DNA from 4 places in the Streptomyces sp. NPDC046977 genome. Region 1 is predicted to be linked to each of the others. Evidence: riboswitches for the same ligand, from Rfam matches in the RefSeq annotation. Region 1 holds a riboswitch; each other region holds the start of a gene.
What was found. Region 1 has a riboswitch for thiamine pyrophosphate ahead of thiO (glycine oxidase ThiO). Riboswitches for the same ligand answer to the same signal wherever they lie in the genome.
Positions count from the first base shown of each region.

Region 2: linked by a shared signal. The riboswitch ahead of thiC (phosphomethylpyrimidine synthase ThiC) and the one ahead of thiO (glycine oxidase ThiO) in region 1 are both predicted to bind thiamine pyrophosphate.
Region 3: linked by a shared signal. The riboswitch ahead of ABZ883_RS29155 (thiamine ABC transporter substrate-binding protein) and the one ahead of thiO (glycine oxidase ThiO) in region 1 are both predicted to bind thiamine pyrophosphate.
Region 4: linked by a shared signal. The riboswitch ahead of ABZ883_RS19840 (cytosine permease) and the one ahead of thiO (glycine oxidase ThiO) in region 1 are both predicted to bind thiamine pyrophosphate.

Region 1 is NZ_JBEYWO010000023.1:11,649-14,893, forward strand. It holds gene ABZ883_RS29440 (FAD-dependent oxidoreductase) at 13-1,224, opposite strand; TPP riboswitch at 1,307-1,419, shown strand; gene thiO (glycine oxidase ThiO) at 1,415-2,581, shown strand; gene thiS (sulfur carrier protein ThiS) at 2,587-2,787, shown strand; gene ABZ883_RS29455 (thiazole synthase) at 2,793-3,245, shown strand, end outside.
Region 2 is NZ_JBEYWO010000005.1:125,132-128,376, forward strand. It holds gene ABZ883_RS09805 (hypothetical protein) at 1-90, shown strand, start outside; gene thiC (phosphomethylpyrimidine synthase ThiC) at 101-1,867, opposite strand; TPP riboswitch at 1,859-1,986, opposite strand; gene ABZ883_RS09815 (YibE/F family protein) at 2,049-3,245, shown strand, end outside.
Region 3 is NZ_JBEYWO010000022.1:114,235-117,479, reverse strand. It holds gene ABZ883_RS29160 (iron ABC transporter permease) at 1-206, opposite strand, end outside; gene ABZ883_RS29155 (thiamine ABC transporter substrate-binding protein) at 266-1,345, opposite strand; TPP riboswitch at 1,337-1,441, opposite strand; gene rlmN (23S rRNA (adenine(2503)-C(2))-methyltransferase RlmN) at 1,506-2,612, opposite strand; gene ABZ883_RS29145 (hypothetical protein) at 2,996-3,245, shown strand, end outside.
Region 4 is NZ_JBEYWO010000012.1:98,435-101,679, reverse strand. It holds gene ABZ883_RS19850 (FAD-binding protein) at 1-290, shown strand, start outside; gene ABZ883_RS19845 (SDR family oxidoreductase) at 401-1,147, shown strand; TPP riboswitch at 1,395-1,488, shown strand; gene ABZ883_RS19840 (cytosine permease) at 1,480-2,886, shown strand; gene thiM (hydroxyethylthiazole kinase) at 2,925-3,245, shown strand, end outside.

The sequences.
Region 1 (3,245 bases):
CGTCGGAGCCGGTCAGAGAACGGCCGCCCGCAGCTGGACGGCGGGGTCGGCGAGCAGGGTCCGGTCGACCCGGGCCTCCTGGGCGATGAGCTTGCGGGCCTGGGCCAGGTCGCGCGGGCGGCCCACCGCGAACAGCGCGACGAGCACGTCGCCGCGCAGCCACAGCACGGACCAGGCGGGGCCGTCCGGGTCGCCCCGCAGCAGCATCTCGTCGGATGCGCCGTGGTAGCCCGCGTACTGCACGAAGCGCCCGAACTGCTCGGACCAGAAGTACGGGACGGGGTCGTAGGCCTCGTCGCCGCCCAGGATGTTGGCGGCCGCGGTGCGGGGCCCCTGGACCGCGTTGTCCCAGTGGTGGATGAGCAGCCGGCGCCCGTAGCGGGCGGAGGGAAAGGAGGCGCAGTCCCCGACGGCGTACACGCCCGGCACGGAGGTGCGCAGCCGGTCGTCGACGAGGACCGCCCGGTCCGGGCCGAGGTCGACCCCGGAGCCGGCCAGCCAGCCCGTCGCCGGCCGGGCGCCGATGCCGACGACGACGGCCTCGGCGGCGATCTCGTCGCCGTCGGCGAGCCGGACGAGGCCGCGTTCGACGGCGGCGACGGCGGCGCCCGTGCGCAGTTCGACGCCCGCCTCCGCGTACCAGCCGCGCATCCGGTCGGCGATCCGCTCGGGCAGCACGCCCGCCAGCGGCCGGTCGGCGGCCTCGACGACGGTCACGGCGCAGCCGGCGTTCCGGGCGGCCGTGGCGAACTCGGCGCCGATCCAGCCCGCGCCGACCACGACGATCGTCTTCCGCGCCTCCAGGACCGGGCGCAGCCGGGCGGCGTCGTCCAGGGTGCGCAGCATGTGCACGCCGGGCACGCCCGCGCTGCCGGGCAGCACGATCGGCTCGGCGCCGCTGGCCACGACGAGCGTGTCGTACTCCACCGGGCCCGCGTCGGTGAGCAGTTGGCGCTCGTCCGGACGCAGCGCGCTCGCGTGCCGGCCGAGCAGCAGCTCGACGCCGATGCCGCCGAAGTCCACCTCCAGCAGCGCGCCCGGGCCCTCGTCGGCGCCGAAGAGGACCCCCTTGGACAGCGGCGGCCGGTCGTACGGGGGATGCCGCTCCGCGCCGAGCAGCGTGATCGTGCCGCCCCACCCCTGCTCGCGCAGGGACACGGCGGTCTGCACCCCGGCCATCCCGGCCCCGACGACGACGGCTCGCTGCTCGCTGCTGCTGGTCACGCTGATCACCGTAACCCCGGGTGGCGCGCGCCCCGGTAGCGGCGCCCTACTCGCCCTCAGGAGTGCGTACTAAAGTGGCGGTCGAAGCACTCGCGGGAGCCCGGCGCACCGGGCTGAGAGGGCGGCTGGCCGGCCGCCGACCGTACGAACCTGATCCGGGTCATGCCGGCGAAGGGAGGAGCGGAACACCGTGCAACGTCATGACGCGTCCCATCCGGCCGACGCGGTCGTCGTCGGCGGCGGGATCATCGGGTTGGTCACCGCCTGGAGGGCGGCCCTGCGCGGGCTGCGCACGGTGGTCGCCGATCCCGAGCCGGGCGGCGGCGCCGCCCAGGTGGCCGCCGGGATGCTGGCCCCCGTCACCGAGCTGCAGTACGGCGAGCAGGCCCTGCTCGACCTCAACCTCGCCGCGGTCCGCCGCTATCCGGCGTTCGCGGCGGAGCTGGAGGAGACCACGGGCCTGGACCTCGGCTACCGGGCGTGCGGCACGCTCGCCGTCGCCCTGGACGCCGACGACCGGGCGGAGCTGCGCGAACTGCACGACTTCCAGACCTCCTTGGGGCTGAGCGCGCAGTGGCTGAGCGGGCGGGAGTGCCGTCGCCTGGAGCCGATGCTCGCGCCCGGTGTGCGCGGCGGGCTGCGTGTCGACGGCGACCACCAGGTCGATCCGCGGCGGCTGGTGGCGGCGCTGCTGCGGGCCTGCGAACTGTCCGGGGTGGTGTTCCGCCGCGCGGCGGTGGCCGGGGTGGACGTCGCGGGCGACCGGGCGCGCGGGGTGGTGCTCGACGACGGAACGGTGCTGGCCGCCGGGCAGACCGTGCTGGCCGCCGGGAGCCGCAGCGGCCTGCTCGGCGGGCTGCCGGAACACCTGCTGCCGCCCGTGCGCCCGGTGAAGGGCCAGGTCCTGCGGCTGCGGGTGCCGGCGGCGTACGCGCCCTTCCTGTCCCGCACGGTGCGGGCCGTGGTGCGCGGCGCGCATGTCTACCTCGTGCCCCGGGAGAACGGCGAGCTGGTCGTCGGCGCCACCAGCGAGGAGATGGGCTGGGACACCACCGTGACGGCCGGCGGCGTGTACGAGCTGCTGCGCGACGCCCACGAGCTGGTGCCGGGCCTCACCGAACTGCCCCTGGTGGAGACCGTCGCGGGACTGCGCCCCGGCTCCCCCGACAACGCCCCGATGCTGGGCCGCACCGCACTGGACGGCCTGCTCGTCGCCACCGGCCACCACCGCAACGGCGTGCTCCTCACCCCGCTCACCGGCGATGTGATGGCCGAGGTGCTGACGGGCGGCGAACCGCCCGAGGTGGCCCGTCCCTTCTCCCCCGGCCGATTCACCCCTCAGGAGCAGTACGTATGACCGCGATGACCGTCTCCGTCAACGGCGAGCCGCACGAGGTGACGCCAGGACTCACGCTCGACCGGCTGGTCGCCGGTCTGACCACCGCCCCCTCCGGTGTCGCCGCCGCGCTCAACGAGACCGTGGTGCCGCGCGGGCAGTGGCCCGCCACGGCGCTGTCCGACGGCGACCGCGTCGAGGTCCTCACCGCTGTGCAGGGAGGCTGACCGCCGTGGCCGACGACCCGCTGACCATCGCCGGAACGACCTTCGGCTCCCGCCTGATCATGGGGACCGGGGGCGCGCCGAGCCTGGAGGTGCTGGAGCAGGCACTGCTGGCCTCCGGCACCGAGCTCACCACGGTCGCCATGCGGCGGCTCGACCCCACGGTCAAGGGCTCCGTGCTGTCGGTGCTGACCCGCCACGGCGTGCGCGTCCTGCCCAACACCGCCGGCTGCCGGACGGCGGGCGAGGCCGTCCTCACCGCCCGGCTGGCCCGGGAGGCCCTGGGCACGGACTGGGTGAAGCTGGAGGTGATCGCCGACGAGCGCACGCTGCTGCCCGATCCGGTGGAACTGCTGGACGCGGCCGAGACGCTGGTCGACGACGGCTTCACGGTGCTGCCGTACACCAATGACGACCCTGTGCTGGCCCGCCGCCTGGAGGACCTCGGCTGCGCGGCGGTC
Region 2 (3,245 bases), on a different contig from region 1:
GTGACGGACGACGGCGACAAGCCGTTCGCGGTGGGTTTCAAGGAGGCGGGCCGGCCAGGACTGGTGGCCTGGTCGACCCCCCTCCGCTGAGGCGGCCGGGTCAGCCGGCCGAACTGCCGCCCGTCTCCGCCAGCGGCAGGTAGACCCGGTTGCCGGAAGCCGCGAACTCCGCGGACTTCTCCGCCATGCCGGCCTCGATCTCCTCGGCCGTGCCGCCGTGCTGCCGCCGGATGTCCTGGGAGATCTTCATCGAACAGAATTTCGGGCCGCACATCGAGCAGAAGTGCGCCGTCTTCGCCGGCTCCGCCGGCAGGGTCTCGTCGTGGAAGGCCCGTGCCGTGTCCGGGTCGAGGGCCAGGTTGAACTGGTCCTCCCAGCGGAACTCGAAGCGCGCGTCGGACAGGGCGTCGTCCCACTCCTGGGCGCCGGGGTGGCCCTTGGCGAGGTCGGCCGCGTGGGCGGCGATCTTGTAGGTGATCACGCCGGTCTTGACGTCGTCACGGTCGGGCAGGCCCAGGTGCTCCTTCGGCGTGACGTAGCAGAGCATCGCCGTGCCCCACCAGGCGATCATCGCGGCGCCGATGCCGGAGGTGATGTGGTCGTAGGCGGGTGCGATGTCGGTGGTCAGCGGGCCGAGGGTGTAGAACGGCGCCTCCTCGCAGATCTCCTGCTGCAGGTCGATGTTCTCCTTGATCTTGTGCATCGGGACGTGCCCGGGCCCCTCGATCATCGTCTGCACGCCGTGCCGCTTGGCCACGGAATTGAGCTCGCCGAGCGTGCGCAGCTCCGCGAACTGGGCCTCGTCGTTGGCATCCGCGATGGAGCCGGGGCGCAGGCCGTCGCCGAGGGAGTACGTGACGTCGTAGGCGGCGAGGATCTCGCAGAGCTCCTCGAAGTGCTCGTAGAGGAAGCTCTCCTTGTGGTGGGCGAGGCACCAGGCCGCCATGATCGAGCCGCCGCGGGAGACGATGCCGGTCTTGCGGCGGGCGGTGAGCGGGACGTAGCGCAGCAGGACGCCCGCATGGACGGTCATGTAGTCGACGCCCTGCTCGGCCTGCTCGACGACCGTGTCCTTGTAGATCTCCCAGGTCAGCTCCTCGGCCTTGCCGTCGACCTTCTCCAGAGCCTGGTAGAGGGGGACGGTGCCGATGGGGACGGGGGAGTTGCGGAGCACCCATTCGCGGGTGGTGTGGATGTTGCGGCCGGTGGACAGGTCCATGACCGTGTCGGCGCCCCAGCGGGTCGCCCAGGTCATCTTCTCCACTTCCTCCTCGATGGAGGAGGTGACGGCGGAGTTGCCGATGTTGGCGTTGACCTTCACCAGGAACCGCTTGCCGATGACCATCGGCTCGATCTCCGGGTGGTTGACGTTCGCCGGCAGCACCGCCCGGCCCGCCGCGATCTCCTCGCGGACGACCTCGGGGGCGACGTTCTCGCGGATCGCGGCGAACTCCATCTCCGGGGTGATCTCGCCGCGCCGGGCGTACGCGAGCTGGGTGACCGCCTGCCCGCCGCGTCCGCGCCGCGGCAGGCGCGGGCGGCCGGGGAAGACGGCGTCCAGGTTGCGCAGCCCGCCGCGCGGTGAGGTGTGCTTGAGGCCGTCGTCCTCGGGGCGGACAGGGCGGCCGGGGTACTCCTCGGTGTCGCCGCGGGCGACGATCCAGTTCTCCCGCAGCGGCGGGAGGCCGCGGCGGACGTCGGTGGTCACGTTCGGGTCGGTGTACGGGCCGGACGTGTCGTACAGCGTCACGTCCTGGCCGTTGGTCAGGTGCACCCGGCGGACAGGGACCTCGATGTCCGGGCGGGACCCGGTCACGTAGCCCTTGTGCCAGCCGATTTCGCGCGCGCGTGCATCCTGCATGGTCATGAGACCCACTCCCTACGCCGGCATTACCCGGTAACAGGTTCAGCGGTCGGCGCAGCTGGTGGCCCTCGGCCGGTCAGCGCCCTCTCAGCCCGGTGCTCCGAGCTCCCGCGGTGTGCAAAGGTGGAACCACGCTAGCGGGTCTTCTCCGGCGCGCACCAGTGCGCCTTGGGATGATCGGCGCGTGGACTCCCCTCATGCGCAGCCCCCCGGCCCCGGCAACGGCCACGCCCACGGCCCCGGTCACGGGCACAGTCACGGCCACAGTCACGGCCATGGCCACGGTCCGGTGCCGCCGGTCTCCCGGCATCTGCGGAAGGTCATCGCCGCGGTGCTGATCCCGTTCGTCGCCGCGGTGGTGGTCGGGCTGGTGGTGCTCTGGCCGAACGGGGTGCCGGCCCACAAGCGCTCGGGCGTCGGTTTCGACCAGCAGACGCAGTCGGGCCGGGTGGTGCGGGTGGAGAACGTCAAGTGCGCGGACGTGAACGCGGAGCCGAACACCGGCGAGCCCGGCGCGACCCCGCCGAAGACCCCGTCGATCTGCGAGCGGGCGACCATCCGCGTCACCTCGGGCAAGGACACCGGCCGTACCTTCACCGAGATCGTGCAGCCGACCCAGACCCGGCACTACACCGAGGGGCAGAAGGTCCTGCTGTCCTACGCGCCCGGCGCGCCGAAGGAGTTGCAGTACTCGGTCACCGATGTGGACCGGGCGCTGCCGCTGTGGCTGCTGGCCGGGCTCTTCGCGGCGGCGGTGGTCGTGGTCGGGCGGCTGCGCGGGTTCCTGGCGCTGGCGGCGCTGATCGTCAGCTTCGCGGTGCTGACGCTGTTCATCCTCCCGGCGATCCTGCACGGCAGCGATCCGCTGCTGGTGGCGGTCATCGGCGGCAGCGCGATCATGCTGATCGCGCTCTACATGTGCCACGGCCTCAATGCCCGTACCTCGGTGGCCGTCCTCGGCACGCTCTGCTCGCTGCTGCTGATCGCGCTGCTGGGCTCGGTGTTCATCGACTGGGCGGTGCTCAGCGGCAACACCTCGGACGAGACCGGGCTGATCCACGACCTCTATCCGGGCATCGAGATCCACGGTCTGCTGCTGGCGGGGATCGTGATCGGCTCGCTCGGTGTGCTGGACGACGTGACGGTCACCCAGACCTCGGCCGTGTGGGAGCTCCGGGACGCCGATCCGGGCGCGAGCTGGCACAAGTTGTACCGGGCGGCGATGCGCATCGGGCGCGACCACATCGCCTCGGTGGTCAACACCCTGGTGCTGGCGTACGCGGGCGCCGCGCTGCCCCTGCTGCTGCTGTTCTCGATCGCGCAGCGCGGCGTGCTGGCGGTGGCGGGCAGCGAGTTGGTGGCGGAGGAGATCGTCCGGACC
Region 3 (3,245 bases), on a different contig from region 1:
CCCGGCAGGGCGACCGCCAGGGTCAGCGCGGTCGAGGCGGCCGCCTGCCAGCAGGTGAACCACAGCACGTGCAGGATGTCGGGATCGCCCAGCACCTCCGCGAACCGGCCCAGGCGCCATCGGCCGCCCTCGCGGAGCCCGCGGGTGACGATGGCGGCGACCGGGTAGCCGAAGAACACCGCGAAGAAGGCGGCCGGCACGGCCATCAGGCCGAGCCGCACGGCGTGCGGCCGCGCGGCGGCCGCCCTGCGCCGGGCCGCTCCGGTCACTTCAGCACGAGCGAGGACCACGTCTTGACCCACTGCTCACGGTTCGCGGCGATCTTCTTCGGCTCGACGGTGGCCGAACCGCTGATCACGGGCGCGTACTTGGTGAAGACCTCGGGCAGCTTCGCGTCGCCGCGGGCGGGGTTGACGAACATGCTGAGCGGCATGTCCTCCTGGAAGGCGCGGCTCAGCAGGAAGTCGATCAGCGCCTTGCCGCCCTCGGTGTTCTTCGCGCCGTCCAGCAGCCCGGCGAACTCGATCTGCCGGAAGCAGGTGGCCGTCGCCACGCCGGTCGGGCCCTGCGCGGGCTGCTCCTTCAGCGCGAGCACCTCGGCGGGCGGACTGGAGGCGTAGGACACGACCAGCGGCTTGTCGCCCTTGCCGCCGCCCGCTCCGGAGAAGTTGTCGTAGTACGCCTGCTCCCAGCCGTCGACGACCTGGACGCCGTTGGCCTTCAGCTTGGTCCAGTAGTCCTGCCAGCCCTCGTCCCCGTACTTCGCGGTGGTCGCCAGCAGGAAGGCCAGACCCGGGGAGGAGGTCGCGGCGTTCTCCGTGACCAGCAGGTCCTTGTACTCCGGCTTGACCAGGTCGTCGAAAGTCTCGGGAACGGGCACCTTGTGCGCGGCGAACCAGGCGCGGTCGTAATTGACGCACACGTCGCCGAAGTCGACGGGCGTGACGCGGTGCTGCGCGGCGTCGAGCTGCAGGGCGGCGGGCACCTTGTCCAGGTCCTTCGCCTCGTACGGCGTGAACAGGCCGTTGTCGAGGGCGCGGGAGAGCAGGGTGTTGTCGACGCCGAAGAAGACGTCGCCCTGCGGGTTGCCCTTGGACAGCACGGCCTGGTTGACCGCAGCGCCCGCGTCACCGCCGCGCAGGACCTTGACCGTGTAGCCGGTCTGCCGCGTGAACTCCTTCAGCACGGCCTTCGAGGCGGCGAAGGAGTCGTGGCTGACGAGGGTGACGGTCCTGGAACCGCCGCCGGCGGCAGAATCGCCGCCTCCGCCGCAGGCCGCGAGGGACGCCGCGCCGAGCGCGACAACGAGGGCGGTGCCGGCGGCACGCCGACGGATGGTGCTCATCAAGTGACTCCCTACGCCGGTATGACCCGGATCAGGTTCGAGGGTCTGCGGCCGTGCCGCACTCTCAGCGCTGTGTGCGCTCCCCTGTCGGATGTTCTGTTGTCGTTCAGGCCGTTCAGGGCAAACGGCCGCAAACGACCGCCACCCTAGCAAGCGCCGCTCAGCGCTCGGAAGCCGCCAGCTGCCCGCAGGCCCCGTCGATCTCCTGGCCCCGGGTGTCGCGCACGGTCACCGGGACGCCGTGCGCCTCCAGCGCCGCGACGAACGCCCGCTCGTCCTCGGGCCGCGACGCCGTCCACTTCGAGCCCGGCGTCGGGTTGAGCGGGATCAGGTTGACGTGCACGCGCTTGCCCTTGAGCAGCCGCCCCAGCAGATCGGCGCGCCACGCCTGGTCGTTGATGTCCCGGATCAGCGCGTACTCGATCGACACGCGGCGGCCGGACACGTCGGCGTAGTGCCACGCGGCGTCCAGCACCTCGCGCACCTTCCAGCGCGTGTTGACCGGCACCAGGGTGTCGCGGAGCTCGTCGTCGGGCGCGTGCAGCGACACCGCGAGGCGGCACTTGAAGCCCTCGTCGGCGAAACGCAGCATCGCCGGCACGAGGCCGACCGTGGAGACGGTGATGCCCCGCTGCGACAGCCCCAGCCCGTCCGGCTCGGGGTCGGTCAGCCGGCGGATGGCGCCCACCACGCGCTTGTAGTTGGCCAGCGGCTCGCCCATGCCCATGAAGACGATGTTCGACAGCCGCGCCGGGCCGCCCGGGATCTCCCCGTCACGCAGCGCGCGCATGCCCGCGACGATCTGGTGCACGATCTCGCCGGTGGACAGGTTCCGGTCCAGGCCTGCCTGCCCGGTCGCGCAGAAGGGGCAGTTCATGCCGCAGCCCGCCTGCGAGCTGATGCACATCGTCACGCGGTCCGGGTAGCGCATCAGCACCGACTCGACCAGCGTCCCGTCGAACAGCCGCCACAGCGTCTTGCGCGTCGTGTCGTTGTCCGTGCTGCTGTGCCGCACGACCGACATCAGGTCCGGCAGCAGCCCCTCGGCCAGCTTCCCGCGCGACGCCGCCGGGATGTCCGTCCACGCGGCCGGGTCGTCGGTGTACCGCGCGAAGTAGTGCTGCGACAGCTGCTTGGCCCGGAACGGCTTCTCCCCCAGCTCCGCGACCACCTCCCGCCGCTCGTCGGGCGTGAGGTCGGCGAGGTGCCGCGGCGGCTTCTTGGCGGCGCGCGGCGCGACGAAAGTGAGTTCTCCGGGTGCAGGCATGGTCCGTCCAGTGTCGCAGATCGTTTGGGGCGCCCCAGGTCGGACGGGTGAGGCCCCCGTCACTCTCCGGTGTCCCCTGTCGACCGCGGTCGGCCTCGACCGACCGTTCACGGCCCGCAGACGGCCCGGACGACGCGGTCCGCGCCGCGAGGGGGCGACTGCGAGCAGCCGACACGCCCGTCCGGGCGCCGGCACAGCGGAAATCCCGTCGCCCTCCTCGCCCCGACGAAGAACAATTCCCGTCATGGGGACGGACATTTACGGGTTCATAGAGTGCCGCTGGGATCACTGGCTGGACGAGGACGACCGGGTCTGGTTCAGGGCCATCAACCTCATGCATCTGTACAACGGGCGCTCCTACGTCGCCTTCGGGTCGCTGTTCGGTGTCCGCGACACCACCTCCTTCCGCCCGCTCGCCGATCTCCGCGGCCTTCCGTCCGACGCGTCGCGGGAGACCCTCGCCGACGTCCAGTCCTGGGGCTCGGACCTGCCCCGACGCATCCTGGATCACCTGGGCGGAGCTGAAGGCCGCGGACTGGGAGGAGATCGCGAACGAGGTCGACGACTGCGTTCACGAGTACCGCCGCAGCCCCGACGGGACCTGGGTGATGCACGGGCAGAACTCCGGCCTCA
Region 4 (3,245 bases), on a different contig from region 1:
CGGACATCGGCGTCCACCCCGACATCGCCGGCTTCCAGGACCTGGCGCACGCCTTCGACCTGAAGGCCGCGGCGCTGGCGGCGCGGGCCACGCTCGAATCGGCGCTCGAACGCCGCGAGACCCGCGGCTGCCACAACCGCAGCGACTACCCGGACCTGGACCCCGCGTTCCAGGTGAACCTCGTCTGGTCCCCGACGACGGGGATCACCCGCGAGAGCATTCCGCCCATCCCCGAGGAGATCTCCGCCCTGATGGAGGACGTCTCCACCGAGGGGAAGCTCGCCGAGTGACGCCCGGCTCGCGCGCATTGGCGCGCGAGCCCGCCGGGCGCCTGTCACAGGCGGGGTCCCCGCCCGGTCATTTTCTCCGTACGCACGAAATTCTCCGAGAGGAAGCTCCCATGAAGGTCGTCGTCATCGGCGGAACCGGGCTCATCGGCTCGAAGGTCGTCCGCAACCTCAGCGACCACGGGCACGAGGCCGTCGCCGCCTCGCCCAACACGGGCGTCAACACCCTGACGGGAGAGGGCGTCGCCGAGGTGCTGCAGGACGCGCAGGTCGTCGTCGACGTCTCCAACTCGCCCTCGTTCGAGAACGAGGCCGTGATGCACTTCTTCCGCACCGGCACGACCAACCTGCTCAAGGCGGCCGCGGAGGCCGGTGCCACCCACTACGTCGCGCTCTCCATCGTCGGCACGGACCGGCTCCCGGAGAACGGCTACTTCAGCGCCAAGCTGGCCCAGGAGGAGCTGATCAAGGCGTCGGGGCTGCCGTACTCCATCGTCCACGCCACGCAGTTCTTCGAGTTCACGAACGGGATCGCGGACTCCGCGACCGAGGGCGACACGGTGCGCATCGCTCCCGTCAAGTTCCAGCCCATCCACTCCGACGACGTGGCCCTCGCCGTCGCCCGCACCGCGGCCGGCGCGCCCCTCGACGGAACGGTCGAGATCGCCGGCCCCGACGCCTTCCGGTTCGACGAGCTGATCCGGGACGCGCTCGCCGTCCAGAACGACCCCCGTACGGTCGTCGCGGACCCGCGCGCCCCCTACTGGGGGTCCGAGCTGGAGGAGGACTCGCTGGTGCCGCTCGGGAGCGCGCAGCTCGGCGCGACCCGGTTCGCCGACTGGCTGGCGCAGCAGAAGTGACGTTCGCGGACGGCCCCTGCCCGCCGGGGGGCAGGGGCCACCGCCAGGGGGGCCGCGACCGGGCGCACACGACCCGGCGGTACCTGCTCGACATCCGCGCGGTGCGGCCCGAGCCGTCCCACGCCCCTTGAGGAAGATCCATCCGGCCCGCGTTTGGCAGCATTTGACCGTGTTGCCCGCGGGCCGTTTTGGTGCCGTGCCCTCCTGTCGACGCGCTGAGCAGCGGGATCGGGTTAGTCTGTCCGTCGTACCGGACACGGGGTGCCCCGCCGAGGGCTGAGATCACACCCGTCGAACCTGAACCAGTTCGCACTGGCGGAGGGATGTCTTCCATGCCTTTGACGCATGTTTCCGGCGGTCTGCCCGCCGACGGCCGGCAGACCGTCTTCGACGGGCGCATGCCTGCGTCGGCGGGCGATCTCCGCATCGAGGCGCACGGCATTCAGCCGGTCCCCGAGGGCAACCGCTACGGCGGCCCGGGTCGGCTGTTCACCGTGTGGTTCGCCCCCAACCTCACCATGACCGGCGTGTTCACCGGCACCATCGGCATCGCCCTCGGGCTGGACTTCGCCACCGCGCTCGCGGCCGTCGTGCTCGGCACCGTGATCGGCGCGATCCCCACCGCCTACCTCGGCACCTGGGGAAGCCGGACCGGCGCCGGGCAGTTGCCGCTGGCCCGGCTCGCCTTCGGCCGGGCCGTCGCGCTCCCCGGCATCCTGCAGTGGCTGTCCTCGGTCGCCTGGGACGCGCTGATCGGGCTCTTCGGCGGGGACGCGCTGGCCCGGCTGTGCGGGCTGCCGTTCTGGCTCGGCGTCCTGGTGATGATGCTCGCCCAGGGCGCTCTCGGCGTCCTCGGCTACGAGGCCATCCACCGGCTCCAGATCGTCATGACCTTCGTGCTCGCCGCGGCGTTCGCGCTGATCGCCTGGAGGCTGCTCGACGGTGTCCACCCCGCGGCCACCGGCTCCGCCCACGGCGCCGACCGGGGCGGCGCGTTCGTCCTGACCAGCACCATCGCGCTGAGTCTGGCGCTGTCCTGGGCCCCGTACGCCAGCGACTTCAGCCGCTACCTGCCGCGCACCACCTCCCGCCCGCGCATGTTCTGGTACACCGTCGCGGGCCTGGTGGTGTCCTTCGTGGCCGTCCAGGCCCTCGGGCTGTGGGGCGCGTCGGTGCTGACCGACCAGACCGCGGCCGGTGTTGCCGATCTGCTGGGCGGCGGGCCGGTGGGCGCGTTCGGGCTGCTCGCCGTGGCGTTGGCGGCCCTGTGCAGCAACGCCATGAACGACTACAGCGGATCGCTGGCCCTCCAGACCGCCGGCGTGCGCATACCCCGCCCGGCGGCGGCCGCCTTCGCCGCCGCCCTCGGCTTCCCCCTCGTGCTGTGGATGCACGCCGCCGACACCACGGCCCGCTTCCAGAACGTCCTGCTGTTCGTGGGCTACTGGATCCCGGGGTTCGTAGCGATCGTCGTCGTCGACTGGCTGGCCCGGGCGCGGGCGCGGGGCGGCGAGGAGATCGACCTCGCCGCGGAGACCGCCCGCCCGCAGCCCTGGCTGCCGGCCGTGCTCGCGTTCGCCGCCGCCTTCGCCGCGGCCGTGCCGTTCATGGACACCAGCCTGTACGTCGGCCCGGTGGCGGACGCCCTGCACGGCGCCGACCTCTCGTACTACGTGGCGTTCCTGGTGGCGCTCGCGGTGTACGCGCCGCTGCGGCTGCGCCACCGAGCGCAGGTCTGAGCCGCCACGCCCCCGTCCGTCCCCGAAGGAGCGACCCCATGGTCCCGACGTCCGCCGATCACATCGCCTTCGCCGCGCAGGCGCTCACCCGCGTCCGGGAGCAGTCCCCGCTGGTCCAGTGCCTGACCAACGCGGTGGTGACGGGCTTCACCGCCAATGTCCTGCTGGCGCTGGGCGCCTCGCCCGCCATGGCCGACATCCCCGGGGAGGCCGGGCCGTTCGCCGGGATCGCCTCGGGGGTCCTGATCAACCTCGGCACCCCGCACGCCGAGCAGCGCGCCGCCATGACCGAGGCCGCGCGGGCGGCGGCCTCGGCCGGCACCCCGTGGGTGCTCGACCCGGTGGCCGTCGGCGCGCTG